DNA from 3 places in the Thermosipho sp. 1074 genome. Region 1 is predicted to be linked to each of the others. Evidence: riboswitches for the same ligand, from Rfam matches in the RefSeq annotation. Region 1 holds a riboswitch; each other region holds the start of a gene.
What was found. A riboswitch is a leader RNA that binds a small molecule or an ion and turns the genes downstream of it on or off. The one in region 1 is predicted to bind cobalamin.

Region 1 (11,154 bases):
AATTTAAAACAATTTCCACCTCAAAACTTATCCTTTTTCCATTTTTGTTAGCATTTAAAATTAATATAAAAATCAATCAAAATTCTAAACAAATATACTATTTTTTCAAAATAATATTATTACACTTATGCGCAAAAAGCGTATAAAATAATTGATAAATACTTATTTTATTATAAATTTTAAAAACACAAAAACTTGTTATTAACACAAAATAAAACTTGAAGAAATGATAATTGTTTGGTATAATAAAATAGCAAAATCAAATTTAGGAGGGATAGGTATGAAGATGAAAAAAGGATTTACACTTGTAGAACTTTTAATAGTTCTGGCAGTTATAGCTGCACTACTATCCGTTGCAACACCACTTGCACTCAACGCCGTAAAAGCTGCAAAGGCAAGTCAAGTAGCTCAAAATTTCAAAGCTATCAAATCTGCTGTTGAAAATTGGTTTAACACAGAAGCACCTGATGATACCGCTATTTCAGGGTTAACTTTAGAAAAACTAAAAAACGAAGATTATTTAAGCAATGTTCCAGAGCATTTTAGTTTAACTGCTCCAAGTAGCGGAACCGATGGAGTTTATAATTTTACGATCGAATATATCGGCGGAGATGTAGAGGCTGCTAAAGTTCAAAAGAATTTACCAGAAGTTTCTGATGATCTTAAGTTAACATTCGATCTTCAAAAATGGTGGTAATAAGAAATTCCCCTCTTTTGAGGGGAATTTTTTTGCAAATCTTTGTTTTTAAAAGATTTTTTTCATTTTTCCTTTTTAATTGAATATATTTTGCCCATTTTATCTTTTGAATTATTTTTCATTTTTTATATAATTTAGTTAGTTGATTGAAACAACCAACTAATAGGAGGGGAGTATGGTTACAAAATCGCTGAAAAAAATCATTGAATTTTCTTGGAAAGAAAAAGTTGTTACTGCAAAAATACTTTCTGAAAAATTAAACCTTGAAAAATCAACTGTTTCGAGAAACGTCGCAAAACTAAGGAATTTAAATATTCTAGTAAAAACAAAGGAATTACCTGCATCCTCACAAGGTGGGCGAAAAACCGTAGTATATTCTTTTAATAAAGATTTATCATATATACTTGGCATATCCATTGAGCAAGATGGAATTGAGTATATTAAAACAAATCTTTTTTCAGAAATAATCTTTAAAAAGAAAATATCAAAAAAAATATCCTCCGAAAATATAATAGATGAAATAAATAGAATCGTTTTAAAAAACGAAGGAATAATCGCCATTGGAATTTCAATACCAGGTATTGTTAAAAATAACACTGTGGTATATTCTGAAGCATTAAACATTAAAAACTTAAATTTCAACAAGCACTTTTCAATTCCTACATTTGTGGAAAAAGACGCCATATGCGGTGCTTTAAAATATTCCCTATTAAAAAACTCCATCCTATATTTTCAACTATCAATCCCATATTTTATAAACGAACCTGTTGGATTTGGTGTAGGTATTATTATCAATGGATTACCTGTGTATGGAACAAATCATCTCTCAGGTGAATATAAAATAAGTAAAACGCTTATTGATCAAAGGCTTTCTTTTTCAAAGTTTACCTTAATTGACATTAAGGATTTTTTAAAATTTATTTCAAAAAAAATAGCATTTTTAACGAGTATTTTTGATCCAGAGCTAGTCGTTATTGGTGGAAACATAACCTTACATCCTCAAATAAAAATGCTTAAAAATTTCATTAAAGAAGAAATATACCTTGAAAACAAAAGACAACTTGATATATTAATTGAAAATGGAAAAAAATTTGTAAATGCAGAAGGTGTTGCAATAAAAACTCTAAAAAACATCTTTTCAACAGATGATGGAATAAAATATTTTTTAAAGAAGGTGACCTAATGGATAAATTTGGCAATTTATTTTTTATTGGTTTTCAAAATAATTTTAACCAAAACATTATTGAAAAAACAAATCCATGTGGAATAATTTTATATCCTGAAAATATGAAAGATATTTATACACTTCAAATAAATATAGAAAGAATTTATTCACTATTTGAAAAAGGGTATAGTTTTTTTATCTCTTCTGATCACGAAGGTGGACAGCTTGAAACTGTACCAAATATATTTCCCTCTCCAGGAAATATAGCACTTGGAAAGACAAATTACTCATACAATTATGGAAAATACCTGGGAAATATGTTGAAGTTGCATGGGTTTAACATGGTATTTGCACCAGTTTTAGATGTAAAATATAATGTATCAAGTCCTGTGACAGGTTTTAGGACGTTTTCAGATAAACACGAAATTGTGGAAAAATCGGCAAAAGAATTTATCAAAGGTCTTCTTGAAAACAACATAGCACCTACCTTAAAACACTTCCCTGGCCATGGTAAGGCAAAATCAGATTCACATTACACCCTTCCTATAGTGGAAAACTTTGAAAAATATGACAAGGATATGATGCTCTTTAAAAATCTTTCTTCAAATGTAGATTTTATAATGACTGCGCACGTACTTTATCCAAAAATAGACAATGAAAATATAGCAACTCTTTCAAAAAAATTAATCACCGATATCTTAAAAAAAGAATTTGAGTACAAAGGATTGGTAATTTCAGACGCATTTGAAATGAAAGCATTGTACAAGAATCATACACCAAAAGAAGTAATTAAAAAATTTTTTGAAGCAGGAGGAGATGTTATTTTAATAGGAGATTTTGAAAATTATTCATACTTTTACGATACATTCATTTCAATGGTTAAAACAGAAGAATTAGACAAAGAACTTTTAAACGAAAAAATCAAAAAGATCGAAAAGATAAAGGAAAAATACGTTGAAAAAACCTATCCCACCAAATTTCTATCACATGCTGCAAAAGAAGCAATAACTTTTAACGTAAAGCTCCCTATAGAAAATCCCGTATTCTTAATACCATCTCCAAAAAATTTGAGTCTTGCAGACACATCCAAAAACGATTTAAAGCATTTAAAAAAGCTAATTTTAGATGAATTTCCAAATACAAAAATATACAAAGAAAGTAACAATATTTCATCAGAAGATACAGTAGTGTACTTTGTATTGGATAAAGTAGAAAGGCTAAACGCAAAAAGGGTAATATACGTATTTTTGAGAAATAAAATAAAAAACATCAATGAATACATCTCTTTAAACTCTTCAAAATTAATCTCTATATACCATGCTCTTAAACTTTTAAAAGGGGAGGGATTGTTATGAAAAAGCTTTTTGTCATCTTTTTTGCTTTGATTGTTGTATTTAGTTTTGCAAAAACCAAGCTTACATTTTGGGGATTTATGATGAACGATGAACATGCAAAGATGATTTTGAACAAATTCATGGAGGAAAACCCAGATATTGAAGTAGAATACGTACAACTTTCTTGGGCAAATGGTTTTGACAAAATAGTTACAGCAATTGCAGGAGGAGAATCACTAGATGTAGTAGAATTGGGAAACACTTGGGTTGCAAACTTTGCAGAAAGAAATGCACTTGAAAACATGGATTTATTCTTCAATCAATATGGAAAAAACTACGTAGGTTGGGATACGGTAAAATACCACGGAAAATACTGGGCAGTTCCTTGGCTTCTTGGAACAAGGGCACTCTTTTACAACATGGAACTTTTCGAAAAAGCAGGTTTAAATCCAGATATTCCACCTGAAACTTGGGAAGACCTATACAGAGCAGCCAAAAAAATTGACGCGCTAGGTGATGAAATATACGGATTTGGTATGCCAGCAGGTGAAAGCTACAGTCCATGGCAACAATGGTTCTTACCTGCAGTATGGGGAACTGGAGGAGATATAATCTCCGAAGATGGAAAAAGGGCACTTTTAACATCGTGTAAAGTAGAAGAAACAGCACAATTTTACAAAGCACTTTCCAAATATTCTCTTAAGACGAAACAAGCAGATCTTGCCAAAGCATTCGGAGAAGGAAAGATTGGTATGTACGTAAGTGGCGCATGGGATATTGACTACCTTGAAACAAATTATCCTGAAACACCTTTTAACGTTGTATTTATACCAAAGCCCGCCTCATGGTACGGTACACATGCATCCTTTGCAGGAGCAGAAGTTCTTGCAATAATGAAACATTCAAAGAATAAAGAAGCCGCACAAAAATTGGTAAAATTTTTAATTAGACCTGATATTGCCATGGAAGTTGCCATGATTTGGCCAGCAATATTCCCATCACATGTTGAAGCGGGAAAAGATCCATGGTTTAACGATCATCCCATGCATAAGGTTTTCTACGAGCAAAACACATACGCAAAACCTGTACCTTCTATTCCAGCATGGCCAAAAGTTCAAGCGGTATTAACAGAGGCAATTGAAAAAATAATACTAGAAAATGCTGATATTGATTCTACACTCTTTGAGTATAACCTAAAGATTCAAAAAATATTAGATGGTGAATAAAAAATTCCCCTGCCTCAATGGCAGGGGATTCTGGGGTGATTGGATTGAAGAAAAAAGCAAAATACAAAATTGAAACGTTCTTTTTATTATCTCCTTTTTTAATATTATTTGCAATATTTGGGTTATTTCCCATATTACACTCTTTCTTCATGAGTTTTACAAATTATTCCGCTTTAAGTCCGGATTTTGATTTTGTTGGTCTAAAAAATTACATTCGCGCTTTTCACGATGAAATATTCTTAAAAGCCCTTAAGAATACCGTTATATTTGTAGTTGGTACAATTCCATTTACAACAATATTTTCATTACTGCTTGCAGTTTTAATAAACAGTAAATTTCTACCTTTAAAAGATTTATTTAAAGCAGGATTTTTCCTTCCATCTGTAATTTCCATGGTAGTTATATCAACTACATGGATGTACCTTTACAGTGCTGATGGCTTTTTCAATAAAATGCTTGAATTATTTGGAAGTTCTCCCATTCCCACAAGCTGGCTTGCACACACCAAAACAGCACTTTTATCTATAATGATCATGGATATTTGGGCGGCTATTGGATATTATACCATACTATTTCTTGCAGGTCTTCAAAGTATTCCCGAGCAGTTATACGAAGCAGCAGAAATAGACGGCGCAAGTAAAAGCAAAATGTTTTTTAAAATAACGCTCCCACTTTTAAAGCCCACTTTATACTTTGTCATAGCGTTAAATACTATACGTTCCTTTCAAATCTTCTCGGAAATATTCACAATGACTGGGGGAGGCCCGATGAATGCCACACAAACAATAGTACATTATCTCTACATAGTGGGATTTAGAAACTTTGAAATGGGGTATGCATCTGCAATAGCATATATCTTAGTGCTTATAATACTTACTATTACTCTAATACAAGGTAGATTACTCAGGAGTGAAAACATATGAAAAAAGTTATACTTCTTACAACAATGTTTGTACTTTTGTTTATTTCTTTATTTCCCATGCTATCAATGTTCTACACTGCAGTTATACCTAGTGGCAACCTTACAAAGATAATAAAAGAAAGGTATATAAACGATTTTGAGATAAAATACAAAAGTTATTTAAGGAGAAAATTAAACGGTCAATTCACATTAGTTAATGACTCACCTCAAAGTACAAAATCAATATTAGCAAATGGAACAATAGTTCTATTAACAAATAAACTCGACATGCGCGTTGCAAAACAACTAGAATTCTGGGCAAAAGGAAAGGAAAATTTTTCCCTAGAAATATTCGATGCTTTTGGAAAAAGTATAAAAAAAGAATTTTCTGGAAGTAAAGATTGGAAAAAATATACTTTAACTAACTTTGGTGAAATTAACTTAAAATACGTATCTAAAATAGTTTTTCATTTTTCGGACAAACATTACCTTGATGATGTAAAACTCATTTACAAATTTCCCACATTACTGAATTTTGTAAATGTATTAAAAGAAGATATGTTTACAAGATACATATTAAATAGTCTTATTGTCTCAACAGTTGTAGTAATAGGAAATATTATATTTTCAACAATGGTTGCATACGCTTTTGCAAGGAGAAACTTTTTTGGAAAAAATTTACTTTTTTCAATAATTTTAATGACAATGATGATACCACCACAAATTACAATAATCCCCATATTCATACTCATGAAAAATATTGGATGGATAGATACATATTTTGCACTCACTGTACCTATGCTTGTTACACCATTTAGCGTGTTTTTATTAAAACAATACATAGAACAACTACCAATTGAACTTGAACAAGCTGCATACGTAGATGGAGCAAATACATTTCAAATACTCTTCAAAATAGTATTTCCCCTATCAAAACCTGCAATTGCAGTAATGGCTATTAACACATTTATTTCAAGTTGGAACGCACTTTTCTATCCACTAGTTATGACAAACTCTCGCGAAATGAGAACCGTTCAAGTAGGTCTTGCGCTGTATCAAAAACTAAACCAAATAGATTGGCCAAGACTTATGGCTGCTTCTTCCATAATCGGAATACCAGTTATAATCATCTTTTTAGCTTTTCAAAAACATATAATCTCTGGTATCACAAAGGGGGCTCTAAAGGGATGAATTACACATATAATGAAATAATGCGCACACCTGAACTTTTGAAAAAAATAGAAAATTATTCTATCGAATTTTCAAGCAACAAAAAATACGTATTTGTAGGCTGTGGTTCGTCGTATAATCTTGCCTTTACCGCCTCAAAAATACTCAAAGTTAATTCGGAAACTCTAACTGGCGGTAAAATTCTCGCGTTGGATTACACACCAAAATGCGATATTGGAATATTTATCTCTCGAACAGGAGAGTCAACAGAAACAGTACTTTCTGCAGAAAAGTTTAAGAAAAACGGCATACTTACAATAGGTATAACTTGCGAAAAAAATTCCTCACTTGAAAAAGTATGTGATCAAACTTTTACTTTTGATTTTCTTCACGAGGAAAGTATAGTAATGACTGGCGCATTTACAGCAATTTTACACTTTTTGATAAAAAATGGAGAAATCTCAAACGTGGCAAAGAAAATAATCAAGAAAAGTAACGATTATCTTGAAAAAATAGATTTAAAAAAATACAATCACTTTGTATTTCTAGGATTTGACGAAGAATACGGTATTTCAAAAGAGGGAGCATTAAAAATACAAGAAATGGCAAAACAATTTGTAGAATTTCACGAACCTTTAGAATATAGACATGGACCTATATCCAAATTAACCGACAAAACATTAGTGATCATTAATTCAAAAGACACAAAATACGAACACACATTAAAGAAAGATTTGGAAAAATACACCAAAGTTATATACTTAGGAAAAGATGGAGATATAGATATTAAATACAATAGCGGATTTGAAACTCCGTTGAGAGTTATTTTCTTACAAATACTAGCCTACAAAAAGGCTATATCAGAAGGGCTAAATCCAGATAGACCTGAAAATTTATCGAAAAGTGTGAAAATATAGGAGGTATTATATGATAATAGAAAAAGCACTCATAGTTGATCCAATTGAAGGAGAATTTACAGGAGATATAGAATTTGATAAAAAGATAATAAATGTAAAAAAATACGATTGTACCCCCAAACTTTTATTAATGCCAGGATTTGTGGATACACACACCCACGGATATATGGGAATAGATTGTATGACTGCAACAGATAAAGATTTTAACATTTGGGGGAATAAGGTCCTATCTAACGGTGTTACATATCTTTTTCCCACTACCGTTTCTCATTCTTTTGAAGTACTAAATAATGTAACACAAAATTTTTCAAATGCCACGCACCCTTCCCTTATGGGATTGCACTTTGAAGGCCCTTTTTTAAATAAAAAGAAAGCGGGAGCTCAAAACAAAGCATATATACAATCTTTTAACGATGCACTTCCACAACTTAAAAATGTAAAAATTTTAAGTTTTGCACCAGAACTTCCCAATTCAAAGGATCTACTGGAAAAATTAAGAAAAAACAATATTGTTCCTTCAATTGGACATTCAAATGCAAATTACAAGATTTTTAAAGAGTTCTTTGACCTTGATGTTAAAAGAATTACACACTTTCCCAATGCCCTATCTACGTTACATCACAGAGAAGTTGGCATTGTAGGTGGTGTTTTTTTACACAAACCGTACGTTGAGATAATTGCAGATTTTGTACATTCATCTCCTGAATTTTTAAAATTAGTATACCAAACACTAGGTGCAAAAAAAATTATCCTTATTACAGATAGTATATCAGCCACAGGACTTGGCGATGGCATTTACACACTGGGAAATCTTCTTGTAAAGGTAAAAGATAATATAGCAAGGCTTGAAGATGGAACCCTTGCAGGAAGCACACTAAAATTCATAGATGGGCTCAAAAATTTCAAAAAGGCCACCAATTGCTCTCTAAAAGAACTCTCATGGGTATCTTCTTTTAACACACTTAAAAATTTAAAAATAGACACAGGACGGATCAAAATAGGATATGATGCTAAGTTTGTGTTACTAAATCAAGACCTAAATATTATAGATACTGTGGTATAATTTTAGAGAAAATTTATACTAAAAACATCCAAGAAAAGGGAACACCGGTGAAAATCCGGGGCTGCCCAGCAACCGTAACCGGGGACGAAATCTGCAAATACCACTGGGGGAAACCTGGGAAGGTGTAGAAAGTAGGATGATCCGGGAGCCGGGAAACCTATCTTGGATGTATAAATTCCACAAAAGCTCAGGGCTTTTTGTGGAAGTTTTTGTTTGTAGGAGGGGATAAAATGACACTTAGGGAGAAAGTCATCAACAGACTAAACAACCTCACAAAGCCTGTAGGAAGTCTTGGATACTTGGAAGAAATAGCATTAAAAATTTCTCTTATCCAAGAAAAAGAACTTCCAGAACTTTTTAACGACAAAAGGGTTTATGTATTTGCAGGAGATCATGGGGTGGTAGAAGAGAAAGTTTCGGCATATCCAAAAGAAGTAACATTTCAAATGGTCCTTAACTTCTTAAACCAAGGAGCGGCAATTAACGTTTTTTCAAAACACGTGGGGGCAAAAGTCTATGTTGTTGATGCAGGAGTTGACTATGATTTTGATCAACATCCATCTTTAATAGTAAAGAAAGTGGGATATGGTACAAAAAATTTCACAAAAGGTCCTGCTATGTCAAAAGATGATGCGTTAAAATCCGTAGAGTATGGACAAAAAATTGCAAAAGATGCAATTAATGAAGGTGCAGACTTACTGGCTATAGGTGATATGGGAATAGGAAACACTACCACTGCAACTGCAATTGCAGCTGCTTTTGGATTTAATCTAGATGAAATACTAGATATAGGTACTCCTATAGACAACGAAAAACTAAAAAGAAAAAAACAAGTTGTGGAAAAGGCGATAAAAGTAAACAATCCCAATCCATCAGATTCCATAGACGTCCTTTCAAAAGTGGGGAGCTATTGCATAGGAGAAATGGCAGGATTTATACTCCAAGCAGTTGAAGAAAAAATACCAGTAGTTATAGATGGTTTTCCCACTACAGCGGGATTTCTCATAGCATATCATATAGATAAAAAGGTAAAAGATTACGTCCTCTTTGGTCATAAGTCCAAAGTAAAAGGACATAAAGTAATACTAGATTCAATAAACGAAAGACCTATTTTGGATTTAGATATGCGTCTTGGAGAAGGTACAGGTGCGGTACTTTCTATGTACCTGATCGAAGCTGCGATAAAAATGATAAGGGAAATGGCTACATTCGAATCTGCAAATGTTTCAAAAGGAAGCGATCAATAAAATGGGAAAAGTATTTTGTTCATGGAGTGGAGGAAAAGATTCCACACTTGCCTTGTACTACGGTCTTAAAAAATTTACAACGATTGATTATCTATTTACAATGTTATCAGAAGATAAGATTCATTCAAGGGCCCACGGCCTACCAAAACACATATTGGAACAACAAGCAAAAAGCTTGGGGCTACCACTTATAACTAAAAGTAGTAGCTGGGAAAACTATGAAAAAAACTTTCTTAAATTCCTAGAAGAATACGCATACAGTGGTATTGGAATATTTGGAGATATTGATTTACAAGCACACTTAGATTGGGTAAAAAACGTATGTTCAAAGAAAAACGTAAAAGTATTTGAACCCCTTTGGCAACGTAAAAGAAAAGACATAGTTAAAGAGTTTCTCTTGCTTGGATTCAAAGCAAAAATAATATCCATCAAAAAAGAACTCAAAAATTTTCTAGGTAGAGACTTGTCATTAGATTTAATAGAAGAATTTGAAAAAATGGGAATAGATGTATGTGGTGAAAATGGAGAATACCACACCTTTGTATATGATGGACCTATCTTTAAATTTCCAATTAAATTTAAAGTAAAGTCCACTATTGAAAAATCTGGTAAATTCATACTTGAAATAGTATAACACCCAAGCGGGGTGTTATACTACTCCCATTCTATAGTTGCAGGTGGTTTTGAGGTAATATCGTAAACTACTCTATTTACTCCTTCAACCTCATTTATTATTCTTTTTGCAACTTTATTTAAAAATTCATGTGGTAGTTTTGACCAATCTGCAGTCATACCATCAAAACTATTTACCGCCCTTAATGCTATTACATTTTCATACGTTCTATAATCTCCCATAACCCCTACAGATTTTATGGGAAGAAATACGGCAAATGCCTGCCAAACTTTCTCATACAAACCATTTTTCTTCAATTCTTCTATAAATATGTAATCTGCTTGTTGTAGTATTTCAACAGCTCTTTTTGTGATTTTTCCTACTATTCTTACGGCAAGTCCTGGTCCAGGGAATGGATGTCTATTAATCATATCATCTGGTAAACCCAATATCTTTCCCAATTTTCTTACTTCGTCTTTGAAAAGATACCTCAAAGGTTCTATTATTTTAAAAGGTAATTTCTCAGGGAGCCCCCCTACATTGTGATGTGTCTTTATCTTTGCCGCAGATTTTCTTTCGCTTACTTTACTTTCAATAATATCGGGGTATAACGTCCCTTGTGCCAAATATTTAATATTTCCATGCTCTTTAAGTAAATTCATAGAAGTTTCATAAAAAATATCTATGAAAGTATGACCAATTATCTTTCTTTTTTCTTCAGGATCTTCCATTCCTTCCAAAGCACTCAAAAACCTTTCTTTTGCATCTACAACGAATATCTCTATTCCTAAATTTTTAAATTTTTCTTCCACCTCTTCTCT
Region 2 (11,154 bases), on a different contig from region 1:
TTAACACTTCTTTTGGAAGTTTAGAATTTATAAATTTTTCACGTTCATCAAGTAACTTATTTAACAATTCAAAATCTTCTTTTTCAATACACTCATCTATCTTTCTTTCTAAATCTAGTAACTCTTCAAATTCCAATGTATTACCTCCCAATCTTTTTCAAAACTTTCAGCAAAAGACTTCATCGAAATATTTGCTACGGGATGTTTGAAATTTTCCAATATCTCTGCCATAGGAACCACAAAAAAACTTCTTTTTTCAAAATCATAATGTGGAACTTTCAAATTTTCCATATCAACAACCAAATTACCGTAAAACAAGATATCAATATCTATGATCCTTGGACCCCATTTTATTGTTCTTTTTCTTCCCATATCATTTTCTATTTTCAATAATTTATTTAAAAGCTTCAATGGCGATAAATCTGTATCAATTTCCACAACAATATTGTAAAAATCATCTTGCTCTGTATATCCATAAGGCTTTGTAACATAAATGCTTGATACTTTTAATATCTTCAAATTTCTTTTTTCCAGTAAAGTCAAAGCATCTATTAAATTCTTTTCTTTGTTTCCTATATTTGTCCCCAATCCTAAAAAAACTTTCCCAAATTGACGTTCCAAAATAACAGTGGAAAAGGCAAATGTATCATGCGATAATGATATGTGACAAAAATTAAATCCTCCAAAATCTTTGTGAAAAATAACATAAGGTTTTCCACGTTTATTGTTTAAGATTGAAATATCTTTAAAAGAATTACCGTTAATTCCTGTCCCAAGGGCCTTAAAAAAAGATTCCTTTAGAGAAAAACGCCCAGCTATATATTGGGCGTTTAATTTTTCTTTTTTTTCTATTTCAGTTAAAACTCTATTTGCTATCTTCTCTGAAACACGCTTAATATTAACAATATCTGTACCTAATCCAATAATCAAATGGGATAACCTCCTTCATATTCATCCACCAACGCAAAATCAACGCGTATTTTTTCCTCATATTTTTCCCTAAGATATTTTCTTCCAACTTCACCTAAAATTGCATAAATCAACAAATATTCGTCTGTATCAGCTAATACACCTATTTCTCTCTTCAATTTTTCTAACTCAGGTTCAAGTAAATCTGCCGGTCTACAATCTATAGGTTTTTCATCACCCAAAATTTTTTCCATTAATTCTTTATCAATTGGAGCAGGAGGTCTTCCATACATCCCTTTCGCATAATTCCTCACTTCATTTGTAACCTTTTTATACCTTTCGCCAGATAAAACATTTAAGACCGCCTGTACTCCAACAATTTGACTAGTTGGAGTAACAAGTGGAGGATATCCCAAATCCTTTCTCACTCTGGGTATTTCATCTAAAACATCTTGAAGCTTATGTAACATCTTTTGTTCTGAAAGTTGTTTTACTAAATTTGAATACATCCCACCTGGAACTTGTGAAACTAAGATCCTATAGTCTATACTTTTCATCATTACATCATATTCTTTGTATTTTTCTCGTATCTTTGTAAAATATTCCACAAGATAAGCTATACTTTCCCAGTTTATTTCAGGAATATTTCTATATTCTCTAACTGCATAATACATTGATTCAAATGGTGGTTGAGCAGTTCCAGATGCAAAAGGTGATAAAGCCGTATCCAAAATATCAACACCAGCTTCAACTGCTGAAATGTAATTTAAATCTCCCAATCCAGATGTACAATGTGTGTGTAATTCAACTGGTACATTAAATCTTTCTTTTAATGTTTTTACCAATTCAAAACTTTTTTTTGGAGTCAACAACCCCGCCATATCTTTTATACACAAAGAATGCACACCACGTTCAACTAATTTCTGTGCAAAAGAAATATAATATTCAGTTGTGTGGACAGGACTTATTGTGTAGGAAATAGCCCCTTGCACATGTGCCCCGTTTGCCAAAGCCACCTCTATACTTTTTTCAAGATTTCTTATATCATTCAACGCATCGAAAATCCTTATTTTGTCCACACCATTTTCAATCGCTTTTTTTACAAACAATTCAACTACATCATCGGCATAATGCCTATACCCAACTAAATTCTGCCCTCTAAGCAACATCTGAGTTTTTGTGTTTTTTAATTTAGACTTAATTGTTCTGATACGCTCCCATGGATCCTCTTTTAAAAATCTTACACATACATCAAAAGTTGCACCACCCCAAACTTCCATAGCATTAAATCCCAAAGAATCCATGGATTCCAATGCAGGAATCATATCAATTGTTCTCATTCTAGTTGCAATTAAAGACTGATGACCATCCCTTAGTGTGGTATCTACGAACATATTATTCCTCTCCTTTTTCATTTTCAAAATTAAGTTTTCTAGAAACTTTCTTTAACATTACAAACTCTAGTTCATCACCTTCTTTGATATCATCAAAATTTTCCAATTTAATGCCACACTCTTGAGGTGCTTCTACTTTCTTAACATCTTGTTGGTAATGTTTTAGCGATTCTATCTTTCCCTCGTAAATTAACTTTCCCTCTCTATACAACTTGACCATTCCATTTCTTTCAACAAATCCTTCAAGCATTTGTACACCTGCAATACTTCCAACTTTCTTTATCTTAAAAACTTTTTTAACTTCTCCCCTACCTGTTATTTCTTCTACTTCTTCAGGTTCAAGCATCCCTTCAAGAGCTGCTTTTAAATCCTCTATCAATTTGTAAACTATTGAGTAAGTTTTTATTTGAATACCTTCGGCTTCTGCCATTTTTCTGGCTTTGCCGTCTGCTTTTACTCTAAATCCTAAAATTATCGCATCAGAAGCCGTAGCAAGCATAACATCACTACTTGTAATTGCACCTACACCAGAATGAATTATATTAATTTTAATCTCCTCACTCTGCAACTTATTAATCGCACCCTTTAACGCTATCATAGAGCCCTGTGTATCAGCTTTTAAAATCAACTTTAATTCTTTTTTTTCCGATTCTTCCATCATCTTTAATATTTCTTCTAACTTCATATGTCTTTTTCTCTTTAGCTCCTTTTGTTCCTGTTCCGCAATTTTTCCTGTAATTTCCCTAGCCTTCTCCAAACTTTTTACGGTATAAACTACCCCGTGTGAATTTGGTAACTCTTCAAAACCTACGACCATAACAGGAGTTGAAGGGCCAGCTTCCTTTATCCTTTGACCTTTATCATTTACCAATGCTTTAACTTTCCCCATAACTTTTCCCGAAATTACATAGTCACCCACTTTCAATTTTCCATCTTTAATAATTACATTTGCAACGGGCCCAAATCCCCTATCAAGTTTTGTTTCTATTATCACAGCTCTCACAGGACCATTTGGAAGTCCCTTTATCTCTTGCATTTCCGCAACTAATAAAATCATCTCAAGTAGTGTATCTACATTTTGACCTTTTTTTGCGGAAATGGGAACAACTATGGTATCCCCACCCCACTCTTCTGGTATTAAATTCAATTTATTTACAAGTTCTTGTTTTGTTTTTTCTACATTGGCATTTGGTTTATCTATCTTGTTAATTGCAACAATTATGGGCACATTAGCAGATTTTGCGTGGTTATATGCTTCAACAGTTTGAGGCATAACACCATCATCAGCTGCAACAACGAGAACTGCTATATCCGTTGCTTGGGCACCTCTTGCGCGCATTTCTGTAAAAATTTCGTGCCCTGGAGTATCTATAAAAGTGATAATTTTCCCATTTGTTTCCACTTGATATGCACCTATACTTTGTGTTATACCCCCCTCTTCTCTTTCAGCCACCCTAGTTTTTCTTATAAAATCCAAAAGAGTTGTTTTACCGTGATCAACGTGACCCATTACAGTAACAATAGGAGGTCTTTCTACTAATTCCTTTCCTTCGGAATATTTTTGCTCAAAATATCTTTCAATTTCTTCCAACGGATTTTCTCTAACTTCTTCTTTTTCTTCTACATCAAAGGATATTTTCGCATCATACATTTTTGCTATTTTTTTTGCAAGTTGCAAATTCAAAGTTTGCCCAGGCTTTAGAACTTCACCTTTCATAAAAAAATCTTGTATTATTCTATTTTGAGGAATCCCTATTTTTTTGGAAAATTTATCTAATTTCAAATCTTCCTCGGTAAGTTTAATTATATCCTTCTTTTTCTTTGTTACCTCCTCTTTTTCCACACTCTCTTTTTTCTTTCTTTTTACTTTTTCCTCTTCACCATCAAGAAGCTCATACTCTTCATAAATTAACTCTTCTTCCCCGTACATTTCAAGTAATAAATTTACCGTTTCCTCATCAATATAACTCATATGGCTTTTTATTTCAATACCTAAATCAGCCAATTCCTTCATTAAATCTCTCGTATCCATTTCAAGCTGTCTTGCAAGCTCATATACTCTTAATCGAGCCATTGAATCACCTCCAAAACTCCTATTATTTCCTCATTTTTTTCATAACTTTGTGCTCCTTTTCAATTTCAACTATTAAATCGGAAAGTTTCCAATTCAAATTAGTTGGGGTGGTAGTTGCAAAAATCAACTCCTTTTCTGGAAAATTTTCCTTTAATATCTTCATTACTTTAAATATATCATCTTTTTCAAATCCGTGTAATATAACAAACCTTTTGTCCTCCATATAATCTCACTCCTAGACTATAATTTCAAGTCTTTTAATGACTTTTGGGAATTCACAATAGACTTTATCACTTCTACTATAACACTAAATTCATTAGACGTCTCTGATAATATATTAACCGATTCAGACAAAACTGTTGATTCTTCTTTTAAATTTTCCTCAGTTATATTAAGTAAATTTCTAGAGTTTTCCATAACTTTAATGTTATCTTTCATGTAATCCATGGAATTTGCCAAAGCATTTTGTACCGCATCAAAAAGCTTTTGAATCTCATTTAAAGAACCAAGTGAATCCTTTATAGAAGTAGATATTTCCGCAATAATTTTTGATATATTATTTGATGCACTTTGAGATTCCTCTGCAAGTTTTTGGATTTCTGAAGCAACCACTGCAAATCCTCTTCCGTATTCTCCGGCCCTTGCTGCTTCAATTGAAGCGTTTAAAGCTAATAAATTTGTTTGTTTTGCAATCTTTTGTATAGCCTTCACCAAATCTCCAACTTTGCTAAATTTTTCAAAAGTTTCCGATGTTTTTTGTATAGTCTCACTAAATTTATTTGAAACTGTATTTACATCTGTTCCAAGATTTTTTAAATCATTATCTATCTTTTTATTTATTTCATAGGCATTTTCTATATTTTTCAATATCTCATTACTTTCCCTTGAAAAATTCCCCAAAAGATTATCAATATCTTTGCTTAGCTTTTCAAATCTTTCCGTTATTTTCTCAATTTCCCCTTTTATTTCAGAAATCCTTGAAACTAAAACCTCATCTAATTGATCCATAAAGGATAACATTAAATTTTGCACGTAAAAAGCAGAAGAAAGTGTATTTAACGTATCTTTATCTATCTTCATATTATCATCTCCCGTAAAATTCTTCAATTATGTCAACTCCACATTTTAAGTTTTTAAACCAATTTAAAAAATCTCTTGCTGCTTTATCTTTTAACAATGTTCCATGTTGAGGAGCAATTATAGAAATCTCATATTTTGAAACCATATTCACCCACTTACTACAAGCCTTGTTTGAACTCATATACCTTTTGTGAAATCCTTCCATGTATTCCAACAATTCACCAAAATTATCCTCAATCATTTGTACTCTTTTATTAAACGGTAAAACAGAAACACCGATATCACCCGAAAAGAGAATTTTCGAAATAGGATCATATACATTAAAATTTCCAGGTGCGTGTAAAAAATGGGCCGGAATAAAATCTAATTTATATCCGCTAAAATTCATATTAACATTGCCTTTATCTTTAATTCCAACAACTCTTCTTTTATCATACACACCAAAATGTGGTAAAAATCTCACCCAAAGTTCAGATATATATATTTTTGCATTAGTAGCTATAGAAAGCCACATTGTAACACCAGAAGATACATCGGGATCCTGGTGAGAATAAAAAATACCTTCTATATTCTTCGGAGATATTATCTCTGAGACATTTGCAAGTACTCTCGGAAAGACATGTGCACCACCTGGATCAAGCAAAAAACCTTTATTTCCATGGACGATTAAATACTGATTTGTAGGTACTAAACCACCTTCTTCTGTTTCTTCCCAGCCAAGTAAATAATATTTATGTTCACCGTCATCGTACAAACACAAATTTTTCATATTTGCACCTCCTTCTACCGCTTTATATTATATTATACCAGATATCTAAAACTACCAATTAAGATACTCTTACAATTTTAACAGATTTTACAATATTTTTACTTGAAAAAAAGGTAATTACATTATAGAATTAAATGCTAAAAATTTGAGATAAAAGGAGGAAAAAGATGGAAAAATACTATGAAAAGCTCATTACACTTTCTGGGATTTTTACCGCCGTTATTATAATCTCAAACATTATTGCAGGCAAATTGGTTAATATAGGTCCTTTTGTTATCACTTTATCTGTATTAATATATCCTCTAAGTTTTGGGATATCAAACATAGTATTTGAGATATATGGAGAAAAAATCGCAAAAAAGGTCATCAAGATTGGATTTATATCGTCTTTAATATTGGTTATTTATTCTTATATTGTAATTCTTTATCCACCTGCAAGTATTTTTAACAAAAACACCGCTTATGTAGCTGTATTTAATTCTACTCCGAGAATAATTCTTGCTAGTTTTTTTGCTTATCTTTCCGCACAATATACAAACGTTTGGGCATTTAACTTGCCCAAAAGGTTATTTAAAATAAATAACGTAATATTTAGAAATACATTTTCAATGGTTATAACTCAACTAGTTGACTCTATAGTATTTGTTTTAGTTTCTTTCTTATGGACTTATGATCTAAATGTATTAATGAACATGGTAATATCCCAATATATCGTAAAGTTAATACTCTCGAGTCTAAATAGCCCAATAATAAACATAAGTATTCAAAGATTAAAAAAAGACCTGGCATTTGAAGAATAACCCGCAAAAGTTGCGGGTTATTCTTTTATTTTCTTCATTTAAAACTCACGTGAAAGAGAATATCCAAGTAATCTTGATATTATCCTTGGTATATCCGTGTTGTCCATAAATCCATTGAAATTTTCCGCACCTGGACCAAACGCAAATATTGGAACTGGAGCTGCCGTATGTTTATAAGCAGTCCAACCAACAAGTGCTTTTTCGCTTAATATTCTTCCAAGCAAACTTGCTGCTTTATATGGATTACTTGAATTTTTTGTTTGTTTTAATAATTGAATTTCCTTATCTGAAAGTTCAACGTTGAAATAACGCTTTATGGTTTTCCTAAATTCTTCTTCATTGTTAACATCGTAGTTTTTCATTATCCAGTCTGCTGTCTTTTTATACCCTTTTATTACATCTATATATAATGAATATTCTCCTGTTGAAAGACCTAACCCTCCTGTTTCATGATCACTTGTAATAACAATTAACGTATTTGGATGTGTTTCAAGAAATTTTAATGCCACTTCCACTGCTTTATCAAATTCCATTACTTCTTTCCACACACCATATACATCATTTCCGTGGGCTTCCCAATCAATTTGTGAACCCTCTACCATTAAGAAAAATGGCTTTTCATCTTTGGAAAGTAGGCAAAGTGCCTTTTCGACCATTTCATAAAGCATAGGTTGTTCATCTGTACGCTCACTTGCTGCATTTAAATGACTATCAGAAAAAAGTGCTAATAATTTATCTCCTGTATAATTCGCAAGTTCAGATTTACTTTTAATATAGTCAAACCCCTTTTCACTTACTATCTTCTCATCAAAATATTTCCAACCTCCCCCCATCACCACATCTAACTTACTATTTAACAGCTGATTTGCAAGTGTCTTTTCATCTTTTCTAGTTTTTACATGTCCATAAAAAGCACCAGGAGTCGCATGTGTAACTCTACAAGTTACAACTATTCCCGTTTTCATACCATATTTTGAAGCTATCTCAAAAATAGTTGGGACTATTGTTCCATCTGGGAGCATACCAATCATACCATTATTTGTTTTAAAACCAGTGGCTAGGGCAGTACCTGCAGCTGCAGAATCTGTAACAAGTGAGTTTGCAGAGTATGTTGTAACATAACCAACAAAAGGTGATTTCATAATATTTAATGTTTTTCCTTCAAGAAGACTTGCCAAAACCAGATGATTAATTCCCATTCCATCACCTATGAAGTATATAACATTCTTTACTCCAAAATTGCCAAAAACCACAACCATAAAAAACAAAATTAAAATACTGAAGAACTTTTTCATGATCCTCACCTCCCGATTTTTCATATCAGTAAAGAGTTTTACAAAAAAATATTTACCATTTTTTTAATTTTATAAAGAAAGTTAAACTCACAAATCTTAAAAAAACTTGAAATTCTAAGTTTTTTTTAAGTTTTAATCTGTATAAATAAAGTAGAAACAAATAGGAGGTGATTTTTGATGTACTGGTATCATAGACCCTTTATTTGGCACAGTGGATGGTTTAGTTGGATAGCCCCAGTTATAGGCCTAATTGTTTTAATCTTTTTTTCATTCTTAATTTACAAATTAATCAAAAACTCTGAAAAACATCCAGATTTTCGCTATGAAAAAAATTTTGAAACATACGATAACAGTCTAAAAATTTTGAACGAAAGACTTGCCAAAGGTGAAATTGGCGAAGAGGAATACAAAAAATTAAAAAACCTTATCCTAAAACACTAACTTTAAAAATCAATAATGAAAATAAAGTGAGGCGTTAGTAAAGCGCCTCATTCTAAATACTTATTATCTCTTGTAATTTTCTTACTCTATGTTTCGAATTTTGTTTATCTTAACTCATAATTTTTTCTTTAAATATAACAAGTCTTGAATCAATATATATAATTTTCGTAACCTCTTTTCTAAAACTTCATAATTTTTCTTTTATCTTTTTCATTCATTATTTAAAAAAACAATAAAGTCTTTTCTAAATATTAAAAATTACTTTCTTGGAAAAATAAAGTAAGCAGAAAGTTCTTTTTATCCAAATGTTTGAAATATAAAAAAATCTAAATTTCAATAAATCAAAAGTCTTTTCCTCTTCTCTATCTTCATTTTTATATAAGTCTTTGTATAGCTATTTTTAAACATATTACCAAATAATGATATTTTTTGTATTTTTTTCCAATTTAAATTCAAAATAATATACGTCTAATCTGATTTTTTTATTTTCAATTTTTAAAACTTGATGATATAATAACATTGAAAATTAAATACAACGTGGAATAAAGGTGCCTATGGCTTAATAGGGAAACTGGTGAAAAACCAGTGCGGCCCCGCCACCGTAACTGGGGACGAAAGCCACAACCAGCCACTGGGGAAACCTGGGAAGGCGTGGTAAGTAGGAAGATCCAGGAGCCGGGAGACCTGCCTTTATTCCAACGTATTTCTCAATCTCGCGGGTAGATTGAGAAAAATTTTTTTGCGAAACGGGAGGTGTGAAAGTGAAAATTCATGAATTTGTAGGAAAAAGGATATTAAAAGAGGGGGGGATCTCTGTTCCTGAAAGTTATCTTATTTCCAATGATAGGGAAATTGAAGTGAAATTTTTACCTGCTGTCCTGAAAAGTCAGGTGCTTGTTGGAGGCAGAATGAAAGCTGGAGGAATTTTATTTGCACAAAACAAAGATGAATTTTTAAAATTCTCAAAAAAACTACTGCACAAAAAAATAATGGGTGAAACACCTTATGGAGTTCTAGTTGAAAAAATGGTAAATATCGAAAAAGAATACTACTTATCTTTATACATCGATAGATATGAAAAAGAAATAAAAATATTATTCTCACACTTTGGCGGAATTGATATAGAAGATAATAAAGATAAAATTGAACGACATAGTTTATCAGATATCCAAAAACTTCCAAAAAAAATCCAACCAATAGTCCAAAAATTACACAAAATAATGAAAGAAAAAGATTTAACTCTTTTGGAAATAAATCCATTAGTAAAAACAAAAGAAGGAAATATAATGGCACTTGATGCCGTATTACACTTAGATGATAATGCGATTTTTAGGCAACAATGGGCAAAAAAATTTGTACATGAAGAATATCCTTTTCATTTTGTAAAACTCGATGGTGATATTGGAGTAATTGGCTGTGGAGCAGGTATAGTAATGGCAACAATGGATGCAATAAGTTTGTATGGAGGTAAACCTGCAAATTTTCTTGATCTTGGTGGAGGTGCAGATACAAAAACTACAATTAAAGCGCTTGAACTTTTAAAATCTCTTTCGTTAAAAAATATTGTCCTAAATATATTTGGTGGAATAACAAAATGCGATGAAATAGCAAAAGCGATTGTAAGTTTCAAAGAAAAAAATGATGATATAAAACTTTTTGTTAGAATTACTGGAACTAACGAAAATGAAGCAAAAAAAATTTTAAAAGAACACAATATTCACTTTTTTGACGATATGTATGAAATGATCAAAAGTGCTGTAAAGGGGGACTTCGTATGATAAATGGTACAGAAAGAGTATGTGTACAAGGTATAACTGGAAAGTATGGTAGTTTCCACACAAAAAAAATGTTAAAATACGGCACAAACATAGTATGTGGTGTCTCAAAAAATACAAAGATAAAAGAAATTGAACATGTTCCTGTTCTTCATAACATGTACGATGCTGTTGAAAAATTCAGTTGTGATACGAGTATTGTATTTGTACCGGCAAAATTTGCCAAAGACGCAATATTTGAAGCAATAGATGCGGGAATTAAAAAGATCATAACCATTACAGAACACATTCCACAAATGGATATGCTAGAAATATACAAATACGCAAAATCAAAGAATGTTACCTTTGTAGGTCCAAATTGTCCTGGAATTATTTTACCAGGTGTTTCTAAGATTGGAATAATGCCTGAAAACGCATTTAAACCAGGGGATGTTGCAATAATTTCCAAAAGTGGTACTCTAATGTATGAGATAGCAAACTTTATCTCAAAAAAATCAACAGGAATTAAAATTGGCATAGGATTAGGTGGAGATCCCATAATCGGCACAAGTGTTTACGAAGCACTTTTGTATGTTTCAAAACTTAATCCAAGAAAAATAATAATAATAAGCGAAATT
Region 3 (11,154 bases), on a different contig from region 1:
TTTATCCCGGGCATGTGTTTTTACTTGGTGCAAAGGAAGAAAGATGGGGACACACTGAAGCTGCTACATTTTTATCAAAGAAATTGGGTTTTTCACCATATGGGGTAATAATAGAAATGCTTAATAATGATGGAAATTCACACGATTTTAAATATATTATGGCATTTTCAAAGAAGTACAATTTAGAAATTGTAGATATTAAAGATTTATACAAAGAATATAACAAAGAAGTATTCCAAATTGAAACTAAAGTAAAACTTCCCACAAAATTTGATGAAAATTTTGAAATTTATACTTTTAAAAACAATTATGATAAAAAAGAACACGTTGCAATTGTAAAAAGACCATTTTTTGATATTCCATTTGTTAGGATTCATTCTGAATGTGCAACAGGAGATATTTTTCATTCACTTAGGTGTGATTGTGGTGATCAACTTGAAAAATCTTTGAAGATAATTTCAAAAAATGGCGGAATTTTAATTTATTTAAGGCAAGAAGGAAGAGGTATAGGATTAAACAATAAAATTAAATCTTATGAATTACAAGATAGAGGTTTTGATACAGTTGATGCCAATTTAATTTTAGGTTTTAGAGAAGATGAAAGAGATTATTACATAGCATATTTAATTTTGGAAAAACTTGGTGTAAAGAGGATAAAGTTGCTTACTAATAACCCAAGAAAAGAGATTGAGTTGGAAAAATATGGTATTAAAGTTGAAACGGTTTCAATTTATGGGAATATAAATAAATACAATGAAAAATATTTGAAAACTAAGGTTAATAAAATGGGTCATAAAATAAAATTGAAAGGAGAGAAAGTATGATTGAAGGTAATTTTGAAAGATGTGAGGGATTAAAAATTGGTGTAGTTGTTTCAAGATTTAATTCACAAATCACCAAAATGTTATTGGAAGGTGCACTAGATTGTTTAAAAAGGCATGGAGTAAATAATATTGATATCATAAAGGTACCAGGTAGTATGGAAATAGGATTTGTGTTAAAAAAAATGATTAACAAGAATTATGATGCAATAATAGCTTTGGGGGCAATAATAAGGGGTGAAACGTATCATTTTGATGTTGTGGCAAATGAAATTTCAAAGGCAGTGATGCAATTAAACTTGGAAGGAAAAGTACCAATATCATTTGGTATAATAACTGCGGATACTTTAGAACAAGCAATAAATAGATCTGGGGCAAAACTGGGAAATAAAGGATTTGAGGCTGCTATGGTAGCATTAGAAATGGCAAAGTTAAATAAAGTTTTATAAATGAACATGACTTTTAGATGTGGTTGTTTTATCATATCTAATAAGAAAATTAAAGAAAGAATTTTAATTATAGAATCCAAGAATATTAAGTGTAAAAAACTTGAAAAAAGTAAGAAGTATTATATAATTATGTGGATGCATAGATGAAAACAAAACAATAACACAATAGCAAATAATATTTAATCCATATTTATTTGGTCTGAATTAAGAATTTTGTGAAACCGTATGAATAAATGAAAACCGAAAAAAGGTCTGGGAACCGCATAAATAAATGGAAAGTGAAAGAAAAAAGAGGGACATTTTGCAAAAAAATGATAGGGTGGGAATAGGTACGGAAAAAATGAGTTGAAATAAAAGTATTCATGCGGGTTGAAGAACATAAGAGTTGGAAAGATACTCTTTCCTGAAAGAGATGAAAATTCTTTGGGATTTCTTGTATTTATTCGAGATTATGGTCTTTTCTGCCATTTCGACAATTTGATAGGAGGATCTAACTATCTTTTTCAAAATCTGTAATGGGAAAGAGGGATGAAGAAAAGTAGTTTTGTGGTTTACTGGAAGAGGTGTATGGTAACGGATGGATAATGGAGGCGATGTATGAACATAAAGATATTTGTATCAAACTTGTTGGATGAGTGGTTTTTTATACTTACTCTTTCGGGATTGGTCGTGACAAGTCTCTGGCTGAAGCGTTTTCCAATGTACAATCTTGCCGATTTCAAGGTCCTTTACGTTCTTTTTGTATTTCTCGTGATGGTCAAAGGTCTTGAAAAGAGTGGTTTTTTTCACAATGTTTCTTTAAAACTTTCGCAGAAACGTTATTTGCCACAGAAATTGATATTTTTTGCAGCGCTGCTTTCTATGTTTGTAACGAATGATGTTGCACTTTTTGTAGTGATACCTCTAACCTTATCAATGAAAATTGAAAGGAAGGAACTTATTGTAGTTTTAGAAACTATTACAGCCAACGTCGCATCTTCACTTACACCTTTTGGAAACCCTCAGAACATATTCATTTATTACTATTACAATCTTCATCCTCTGGAGTTTGTTAAAACTATCGCACCGTTCAGCGGTATAACACTTATTGTGATACTGCTGTTCAGCTTTGTGGGAAAATGTAGAGCAAAGAGAAGTAAAGCATTGGAGATAAAAAAACATAGTACCAAGGCGTATGTTTATTTGATTTCTTTTCTGTTATTTGCCCTTTCTGTATTAAAGATTTTGCCTATAGAAGTTGGAGGAGTGCCTGTTCTCTATGCTATTTTGTATGATAGAAGAAGTTTAATGGTTGATTATCTCTTGTTAGCTACGTTCTTCGCATTTTTTGGTTTTACGGACAATCTAATGCATATTTTAAAATTCGAACTTAACGGATCACTTGAAGTATTTTTTTTCTCAGCGTTGGGAAGTCAAGTAGTGAGTAATGTTCCTAGTGCATTACTTTTTGCAGATTTTACCAAAGATTGGAAAGCGTTGTTATGGGGTGTAAATGTTGGGGGATGTGGAACTTTGATCAGTTCTATCGCAAACCTGATAACGTACAGGCTTTACAAAATGAAATATGGAAGAACAAAATCATTCCTGTTAAAATTCCACTTTTACGGTTTTGTGTTTTTTGGAATAGGAGTGCTGGTTTATATAATTCATATTTAATGGTATTGTTTATATTGCTAATATTAACCAAGACATGCGTTATTAATAAACAATATTTCAGAAAAAAGTTTTTCAATTTATGCTTTTTCTTTTACTTTTTATGAGCTTAGGTATATTCACTATTTACTCCAACAACTCCTAAATTTTGACCAAGGGTTGTAAAATGATAGTTGTGATTTATAGAACATTTTTTAACATTTGGGTAGCTGATTAGTTTCATATTGGCTAGTAAATTCAATTTTCAATTGCCTTTTTTTATCTTTTGTGTCTTTTTCTGTGTTTTTTTTGCTTGTATGGAAGTCAAAAAACTATTTGGATTTTTCCATTTTATGTAAATTGGCACCTTCTTTCCCCATGTAGTTGGAAAGATATTTTTTCTGAAAAGGATGGAAATGGATTTTTTATACCCCATTTTTGTTTTTTATTATTTTAGTTAGAATATTTTAGAAAAAATTTTTGATTTTTTGTTTTAATATATTTTTTGAAAGTATTTGAGATATATTTATTTTTTTTAAAGTGATTGGTAAAATTTTATGAATTGTGTGAAGAACACACGCGAAAAAATCATAAAATAATGTTGACGGAATTAATGTTTAATGATATAATAGGAATTGTGAGCCGAGGTGGTGGAATAGGCAGACACGCATGGTTGAGGGCCATGTGGGCGTATAGCCCGTGCGGGTTCAAGTCCCGCCCTCGGCACCAGGTCCCCAGAATGGGACCTTTTTTTGAACAAAAAATTACGTTTAAGGTCCCATATTGAGGGGGCGAACTGGTTTCGACGGGGGTGGAATCCTCCGAGAAGCGAGCCGAGTTTTCCGTGCTTCTCGTAAAAAAGCACGGGGAAAAGATAAATGCCAATGAAGAATTAGCATTAGCAGCTTAATTTAAAAAGCTGCCGTCCTACCAGGATTTGACCGGGGTTCTGGATAGGGCGTGACATAACCGGTCTAGTGGCTTTGAGTCTTCCTTCCACTCAAAGCCGCGAAATTAGAGGGAGGATAGGAGTCAAGAAGCCTGTCCGTGGGCATCTTGGCTCCGAATAAAAAACACGGACTGCGCTCGGAGAAGCTCGGAGGGTTCTGCTTTCGGACGCGGGTTCGATTCCCGCCGCCTCCACCAGATAAGACCGGTTATTTTCCGGTCTCTTTATTTTTTTATTAGTTGTGAAAATAATTTTATGAAATGTCTATATTTAGGGGGGAATGAGGGTTAATTAGAGAAAATTTGATCCAGTATGAATTTGTCAATTTTTGTTTTTCCGATCCTTTTAATTTTTTGTACAGTGTTATCTATTTTTTTTAAATTTATGTTTAGCTTTTTTTCGATTTCTTTGTATGTGTAGCCTTCCAACCACATTTCAAAAATATCTATTTCTATATCTTTGAGATAGTTCATGATTTTTTCTTTTATTATTTGAATGAATGCGTTTTTTATAACACTTGAGTTCTTATCTTCTAGTGAATAATCTGCTTGTTCTGATCCCTCTGCTTCATTTAGACTATCTATGCTCGATGATTCTGAAAGGATTTTATTTTTTCTTCTATTTAGATATGTTATAAAAGTTTTAATTTCGCTTTCTATGCTTCTCCATGCAAAGGAATTAAAAGAACTTTTTTCAAAGTCAAAGTAAAAAACGGCTTTGATAAGTCCGATAAGACCATTTTGGATTATGTCTTCAAATTCTGCCCATGGAGCATAATATTTTGATGATATTTTTACGACCATTGGATAATACTTTTCAATTATCAATTCTAATGCTTCAATTAATCCGCTTTGTGCAAGTTCAACTAATTTTTCAACTCTTTTCATCCTAAGATTGTATTTTATCACTTTTTATCACCTGATGTTTTGTGAAATTTCACCGATATCCTTTGCAATTATATCAGGTTTTATATTTGTAATATCACTTTCTTTAGCCTCTCCAGTTAGAACCAAAATAGTTAGAACACCTGCTCTTTTTCCCAATAATATATCGGTGTATAATCTATCACCGATAACACAAGTTTCTTCCTTTACTACGTTATTTTTTTTCATTATCATTTCTAAAATTAAAGGATCTGGTTTTCCAAAAACAATATCCGGTTTTTTTCCTGTTGCTTTGGTTATTACACTTGCTATTGCCCCTGTATCTGGTATTGGGCCAATGCTTGATGGACAGTTTAAGTCTGGGTTTGTTAATACAAAGAGTTTACCTTTAGAGACGTAGGAAGAAGCTTTAGCAAGTTTTTCATAATTAAGTGTGTTATCAAAAGTTACAATTACGACTTCAGGTTCTGAAGTTTCCACGATTGTATGTCCTACTTTTTTAAAAATATTTTTTATTTCATTATTTCCGACAATGAAAACCTTTTTAGGACCAAATTTATCAAAAAGATATTCTGCCGTTTCAATACCTGCTGTGAAAATTTGATTTTCTGTTATAGATAGTCCATTTTTTGAAAATTCTTTTAGATAAGACTCTGTAGATTTGTTTGAGTTATTTGTTAAAAAGACAAAATTTTTATTTAGTTTTTTTGTTTTTTCTGCAAAAGATATTGAGCCTGGTAATAAATTTCCACTAAGTGAAAATGTACCGTCGATATCTAAAACAAATAACTTTACCTTTTTTAGTTTTTCTAAGGCATTTTTTGACATTAATTTCATGTAATCACCTCAATAGAATTATACATTATTTTTTAGTTTTTAAAAGGATAAACATAAGTGGTGCACCAATAAAAGAAGTGATAACACCTATTGGAATCTCAATAGGTGAGGCAATTGTTCTAGCGATTGTATCTGAAATAGAGAGGAATATTCCACCAAGTAATGCACTACCCATTAAGCTGTATTTATGTTTGGGACCTGTTAAAATCCTTGCAGCATGAGGGATTATCAATCCTACAAAACCTATAATTCCAGTTTTTGATACTATGACAGAAATTGAAAAAGAACCTAGTAGATAAAAAAACCACTTGATTTTTTCAGTTTCAACACCAAGAAGTTTTGCTTCTTCCTCACCTAATGCTATAGCATCTAATTCTTTATTTTTTATATATCCAGATAAAAAAAGAATAATTAGTGCAGAAAATGGAAGGATAAGATCATCCAATGTTATCCCTGAAAGACTTCCAAACAACCAAATATGGGCACTTGTAAGAGTTTTTCTCGATAGACTAATTAACAATATAGTAGCGGAAGAAAATATTGTACTTATTAAAACACCGGATAAAATAAGATGCGTTATAGGGATTATATTTTTTCTTTTTGCAAGGAGGATGGCAAGAAGTGAGGCTATTATGGAAAATAAAAAAGAGAAAAAGTTTACACTGAATATTTTGTTGAGTGAAACTGCAGCGTATATTGCAAGTACTGCGCCAAATCCTGCGCCAGAAGATGTACCAATAAGGTATGGATCAACTAATGGATTTTTCATTATTGTTTGAAAAATATTTCCTACTAAAGCTAATATTGAACCAGAAATTATTCCCATTAAAATTCTGGGGAATCTTACATTCCATATTAAGAATTTAATTCTTTCATTTGGAGCATTGAATATATAAGAAACTGGTAATTTGACACTACCTATTGAAAGATTTAAGAATAAAATTAAAAGAAAGAAAACTGGAAGGATAATCCTCCCAGTTTTAGGATTAAGAAATTTTTTCATTTATTTCCTCCGTAAAAGAAATTATAGAATATATCAAGGTATTTTACTATATTGGGTGAGATTGAGCTAATATCATTTCCATCAATAATTAATACTTTGTCATTTTTAACGGCTTTTAAAGATGAAAAGAGTTTATTTCCCTTTATCTTTTCTTTTATTTGATTTGGATCACCATATCCTGCTATTATTATTACATCTGGGTTGTTTATAGTTAAGAATTCCCAATTTACAGAGAACCAACCGTTATTTCCTGTGTATGGTGCACAGATATTTACTCCACCAGCAATAGTAATGAGTTCGTTTATGTAGGAGCCCGTTCCTGCAGTCCATAAATCTTTTGTTTCATCGTTGGGTACTGTAATTGTAAAGAATACCTTTGGTCTTTCATTAAGTGGAATTTTTGCAGTTTTTGTACCATAATCTTTCAATTTTGATAAAATTTCATCTTTTATCATTTTTGCTTCTTTTTCCTTGCCAAACACACTTCCAAGTAACATTACGTCTCTTGCTACATCATTTAAGGAAACGGGATTAAGTACCAATGTTTTTATTCCAAATTTTTCTAATTTTTCAACTTCTGGAAGTTGAAACCCGCCAAAGATAATCACAACATCTGGGTTTAAAGACAAAATTTTTTCAATGTTTAAAGGTACCATATTTCCAATCTTTTCTGCGTTAAAGCTATCCCAATCTGTAACTCCGACTATTTTTTTGTCTAATCCAAGTTTTAATAAAAATTTAGTTGAACTTGGTGCTGCAGAAACGACTTTTTCAGGCGTTTTTTCAAAGACAACCAGTCTTCCTGCATCATCTACAATAGAAATTGAAAATGCAATAAAGCTAAGAACAACTAAAAACAAAACCCCTAGTTTTTTCATATCTTCACCTCCTGGTTATATTTAAAAGAAATCGACCACCTTTAGGGACCGTAAAGGTGGCTTTTTCCTTCTAAAAAAAGGTATCCCGACTCCCGGTTCATCCTACTTTCAGCGCCTTCCCAGGTTTTCCCCAGTGGCATTTGTACTGATTTCGTCCCCGGTTACGGTGGCGTCCCCGTGCCGGATTTTCACCGGCTTCCCTTTTTTTAGAAGAAATGTATCTCACGTAAATTATAACACATCAAAAATTATTTGCAATTTGCCTTGCAAGTTTATCTACTTCAAAAACATCTTCTAAATCCCTTATTTTGCCATTTATTTTTTCACATGTGTCTATAACTATCTTTGAGATATTGTGAAACTTTATTTTACTTTCCAAAAACATATTTACTGCAACTTCATCTGCTGCGTTAAAAGCTACTCTTTTTGCAAGATCTTTAATAATTTTTTTACCATAAAAAAAAGCGGGGTATTTTTCTTCACTTACCTCTGTAAAAATAAAATTTTCCTCTTTAAACTCTGGCCAATTTAGGTTTATATACATTCTCTTTGGATAAGTCAGTGCATATGAAATTGGTATTTTCATATCAGGGAATCCAAAGTGTATTTTTACTGTACCGTCTTTCAAGAAAACTGCACCATGAACTGTGCCCGTGGGGTGTATTAATACATCTATTGTGTCTAATTCAAATAATTCATATGCTTCAATTACTTCAAAGGCTTTATTTATCATAGTTGATGAGTCGACTGTTATTTTTTGTCCCATATTCCATACAGGGTGTTTTAATATTTCTTTTGGAGTGAGGTTTTCTATGTTATCATATTCTCTTATTGCGCCACCTGATGCGGTTATTAATATTTTTTCTACGTTTTCATCAAAAATCTGAAAGATGGCAGAATGCTCGCTATCAACTGGTATTAATTCTACATCTTTACAAGCTTTTTTTAACAATGGTCCTGCACAAACTAAGGCCTCTTTTGTGGCAAGGGCAAGTCTTTTTGTGAATTTAATTGCTTGGAATGTGGATATAACACCATTAAACCCAGGAATTGCCGCAACAACTATATCTGGGGTTGTTTTTTCCAAAAGTTCCTCTATGGAAGAGACATTTGATAATACTTGTGAGTAATAAAAATTTACATTGTATTCTTTTACAATTTTTTCCCCAAGTTTTTTATTTTGCCCAAATACAACTCCAGTTACCTTATATCCTTTTAGTTTTTTTATTACGTCTAATGTTTGAGTGCCAATTGAACCTGTAGCACCTAAAATCACAACGGTTTTTTCAACCATCTAAAATAAATCACCTCTCCTTCAAAAACTTGTACTTTTATATTTTTAGAATTAGTTTCATTACTAATTCCAATGGGATTTTTTATGTTCATTTCCCCGTTAAATGTGTATTTGAAACCATCTAGTTTGAATTTTGCATTACAAATTGGAATAAAAGACCAGATTTCTCCTATTTTCACATTTTTTTCAAATGTATTTTTGATAATGGAACATTCTAATTTTTCAGATCTTAACAAAATTTTTGTGTCAAATTTTTTCATCAATCCAAATAAAGCAAGTATCATATCAAGTCTTTCTCCAAAAAAATTTAATATTTCGATTTCGTCGTATCCATTTTCAAATGCGTATTTAATTGCTATTTCACAGTCCGTTTCATCTTTTTCTTTCGGGTATTCAATGATTTCAACGTTATTTTTTTTGAAATATTCCAAAGTATCATTATCCAAAGAATCTAAGTCTCCTATAATGACATTTGGAAGAATACCCCTTTCCTTTAAAACTTTTGCTCCTCCATCTGCTGCAATTATTATGTCCGAGTTAATGTACAATGTTTCTTTTGCGTTTCCATTTAATATTATTGTTGCTTTCACGTTATCCCTCCCATGTTATAATATTACATGAGAAATTATAACATGGAGTGAAGAAAATGATTGTTAAAGCAAAAAAATTAACAAAATTATATGGAAAAAATGAAAAAATAGAAGCCTTAAAGGGTGTAGATTTGGAGATAGAAGAAGGAGAAATAGTTGCGGTTTTAGGGCCTTCTGGATGTGGAAAAACTACACTTTTAAATTGTCTTTCAGGGCTTGATGAACCTACCTCAGGAAGTATAAAAGTTCTTGGAAAAGATCTTGTGAAAATGAAAGAAGATGAGAAAACTATTTTTCGTTCCAAATATATGGGATTTATATTCCAATTTTTTAATTTAATTCCAGTATTAAATGCGGTTGAAAACGTTGAGCTTCCACTTTTGATCTCAAAAAAATTTGGTATACGGGAGATAAGAAAAAAAGCGCTTGAGTGGCTTGAAAGATTGCATATTAGCCACAGGGCATATGCATATCCTAATGAGATGTCTGGTGGCGAGCAACAGAGGATTGCAATTGCACGTGCACTGATAAATAATCCCAAAATAGTGTGGGCAGATGAGCCTACAGGGGCGTTAGATACAAAGAACAGTGAAGAAATTATGGAAATCATATTGGATATGAATAGACAGTTAGGTACAACTTTTGTTATAGTAACTCACGATCCAAACGTTGCCAAAAAAGCTCATAGGATAATTAGGATGGATAGTGGAAAGATAGTATCAACAGGAGGGTAAAATTGTATATTCCATTTTTAATCGAAGAATTTTTGGATTATGTGGAAAATATAAAAGATTTTGAAGAATTAATTGAGTTTTTTGAAGAAAACATGAAAAAAATAGATGATCCTCTTGTGAGTATTCCTGAAGTTTCAAATAAACTTCAGGATTTTTATGATTATATAATTGCTATGAAAAAATTGCCAAAAGAGCGAATAGAAAAACGCATGAGTTATATTCCGGGTATGGTAAAAAGATTTAGGAAAATGTATTTGGTATATAAGGTGGAAAAGTTTGAAAATTTAAAATCACTTAAAATGTCTGTGAAATATTTAAAAGGTGTAGGTCCAAAGAGGGCTGAAAAATTAAAAAAATTGGGAATAAATACGGTAGAAGATTTGCTAAATTACTTTCCACGTGATTATGAAGATAGAAGAAAAATAATTCCACTTTCCATAATTAAAGAAGATGAAAAAGTAGTTACTACCGGGGTTTTAACTTCAGTTGAAAAAATAAAAAAAAGTGGTGTTTCAATAGTTAGTGCTGTTTTGGCAGATGGAATGTATCAAATTCTTTTAAAATGGTTTAATCAAGATTTTATGGAAAATATCTTAAAGACTTTTTTGCGCAAAAAAGTGTTTGTCTTTGGAACTGTAAAAAAGGGCTTTTACGGTGCTCTTGAAATACACAATCCAGAAATTGAGATGGTAAAAAGTTCAAAAAGGGAAATTATTCCTATTTATTCGCTTACCGAAGGGATAAAGCAACATGTCATTCGAAAGGTTGTTAAAGAAAACCTTTATAACATTTATAATTATAAAGAAGTTATACCTGAAGATATAAGGGAAAAAAGGGAGTTATTGGATATACATCAAGCATATACAGGTATGCACATTCCAAGGAGTGTATACCATCAAAAAATGGCACGATTTAGACTGGCATACGAAGAGTTGTTGTATTTACAGATTGCTTTTTTATTAACAAAAAAGGAAAGTGAATTTGTTGGAGGAATTTCAAAGAATTTTGACGGAATTTATTCTTCAAAATTATTAAAAAAGCTCCCGTTTAAATTAACAAGTGCGCAATTAAAAGCGTATAAAG

Region 2: it holds a riboswitch for cobalamin, as region 1 does, so the genes downstream of both, XO08_RS00910 (succinate--CoA ligase subunit beta) here and cobT (nicotinate-nucleotide--dimethylbenzimidazole phosphoribosyltransferase) in region 1, are expected to answer to the same signal.
Region 3: it holds a riboswitch for cobalamin, as region 1 does, so the genes downstream of both, XO08_RS01325 (ABC transporter substrate-binding protein) here and cobT (nicotinate-nucleotide--dimethylbenzimidazole phosphoribosyltransferase) in region 1, are expected to answer to the same signal.

The regions. Positions count from the first base shown of each region.
Region 1 is NZ_LBEX01000015.1:107,076-118,229, reverse strand. It holds gene XO08_RS04765 (type II secretion system protein) at 287-697, shown strand; gene XO08_RS04760 (ROK family protein) at 873-1,880, shown strand; gene XO08_RS04755 (glycoside hydrolase family 3 N-terminal domain-containing protein) at 1,880-3,217, shown strand; gene XO08_RS04750 (extracellular solute-binding protein) at 3,214-4,422, shown strand; gene XO08_RS04745 (carbohydrate ABC transporter permease) at 4,458-5,345, shown strand; gene XO08_RS04740 (carbohydrate ABC transporter permease) at 5,342-6,514, shown strand; gene XO08_RS04735 (SIS domain-containing protein) at 6,511-7,410, shown strand; gene nagA (N-acetylglucosamine-6-phosphate deacetylase) at 7,421-8,473, shown strand; cobalamin riboswitch at 8,466-8,653, shown strand; gene cobT (nicotinate-nucleotide--dimethylbenzimidazole phosphoribosyltransferase) at 8,704-9,720, shown strand; gene XO08_RS04720 (diphthine--ammonia ligase) at 9,722-10,354, shown strand; gene guaA (glutamine-hydrolyzing GMP synthase) at 10,375-11,154, opposite strand, start outside.
Region 2 is NZ_LBEX01000003.1:107,720-118,873, forward strand. It holds gene XO08_RS00860 (RNA-binding protein) at 1-136, opposite strand, end outside; gene folK (2-amino-4-hydroxy-6-hydroxymethyldihydropteridine diphosphokinase) at 115-930, opposite strand; gene XO08_RS00870 (pyruvate carboxylase subunit B) at 927-2,303, opposite strand; gene infB (translation initiation factor IF-2) at 2,305-4,377, opposite strand; gene XO08_RS00880 (DUF3783 domain-containing protein) at 4,400-4,600, opposite strand; gene XO08_RS00885 (methyl-accepting chemotaxis protein) at 4,618-5,484, opposite strand; gene XO08_RS00890 (MBL fold metallo-hydrolase) at 5,462-6,226, opposite strand; gene XO08_RS00895 (queuosine precursor transporter) at 6,394-7,026, shown strand; gene XO08_RS00900 (alkaline phosphatase) at 7,065-8,321, opposite strand; gene XO08_RS00905 (SHOCT domain-containing protein) at 8,499-8,762, shown strand; cobalamin riboswitch at 9,292-9,469, shown strand; gene XO08_RS00910 (succinate--CoA ligase subunit beta) at 9,524-10,540, shown strand; gene XO08_RS00915 (CoA-binding protein) at 10,537-11,154, shown strand, end outside.
Region 3 is NZ_LBEX01000003.1:199,644-210,797, reverse strand. It holds gene XO08_RS01365 (bifunctional 3,4-dihydroxy-2-butanone-4-phosphate synthase/GTP cyclohydrolase II) at 1-824, shown strand, start outside; gene ribH (6,7-dimethyl-8-ribityllumazine synthase) at 821-1,270, shown strand; gene XO08_RS01355 (SLC13 family permease) at 1,868-2,926, shown strand; tRNA gene XO08_RS01350 (tRNA-Leu) at 3,544-3,631, shown strand; RNA gene ssrA (transfer-messenger RNA) at 3,690-4,048, shown strand; gene XO08_RS01340 (sigma-70 family RNA polymerase sigma factor) at 4,139-4,759, opposite strand; gene XO08_RS01335 (HAD-IIA family hydrolase) at 4,766-5,572, opposite strand; gene XO08_RS01330 (iron ABC transporter permease) at 5,598-6,575, opposite strand; gene XO08_RS01325 (ABC transporter substrate-binding protein) at 6,572-7,453, opposite strand; cobalamin riboswitch at 7,511-7,704, opposite strand; gene XO08_RS01320 (1-deoxy-D-xylulose-5-phosphate reductoisomerase) at 7,695-8,747, opposite strand; gene XO08_RS01315 (thiamine diphosphokinase) at 8,726-9,337, opposite strand; gene XO08_RS01310 (ABC transporter ATP-binding protein) at 9,394-10,071, shown strand; gene recG (ATP-dependent DNA helicase RecG) at 10,074-11,154, shown strand, end outside.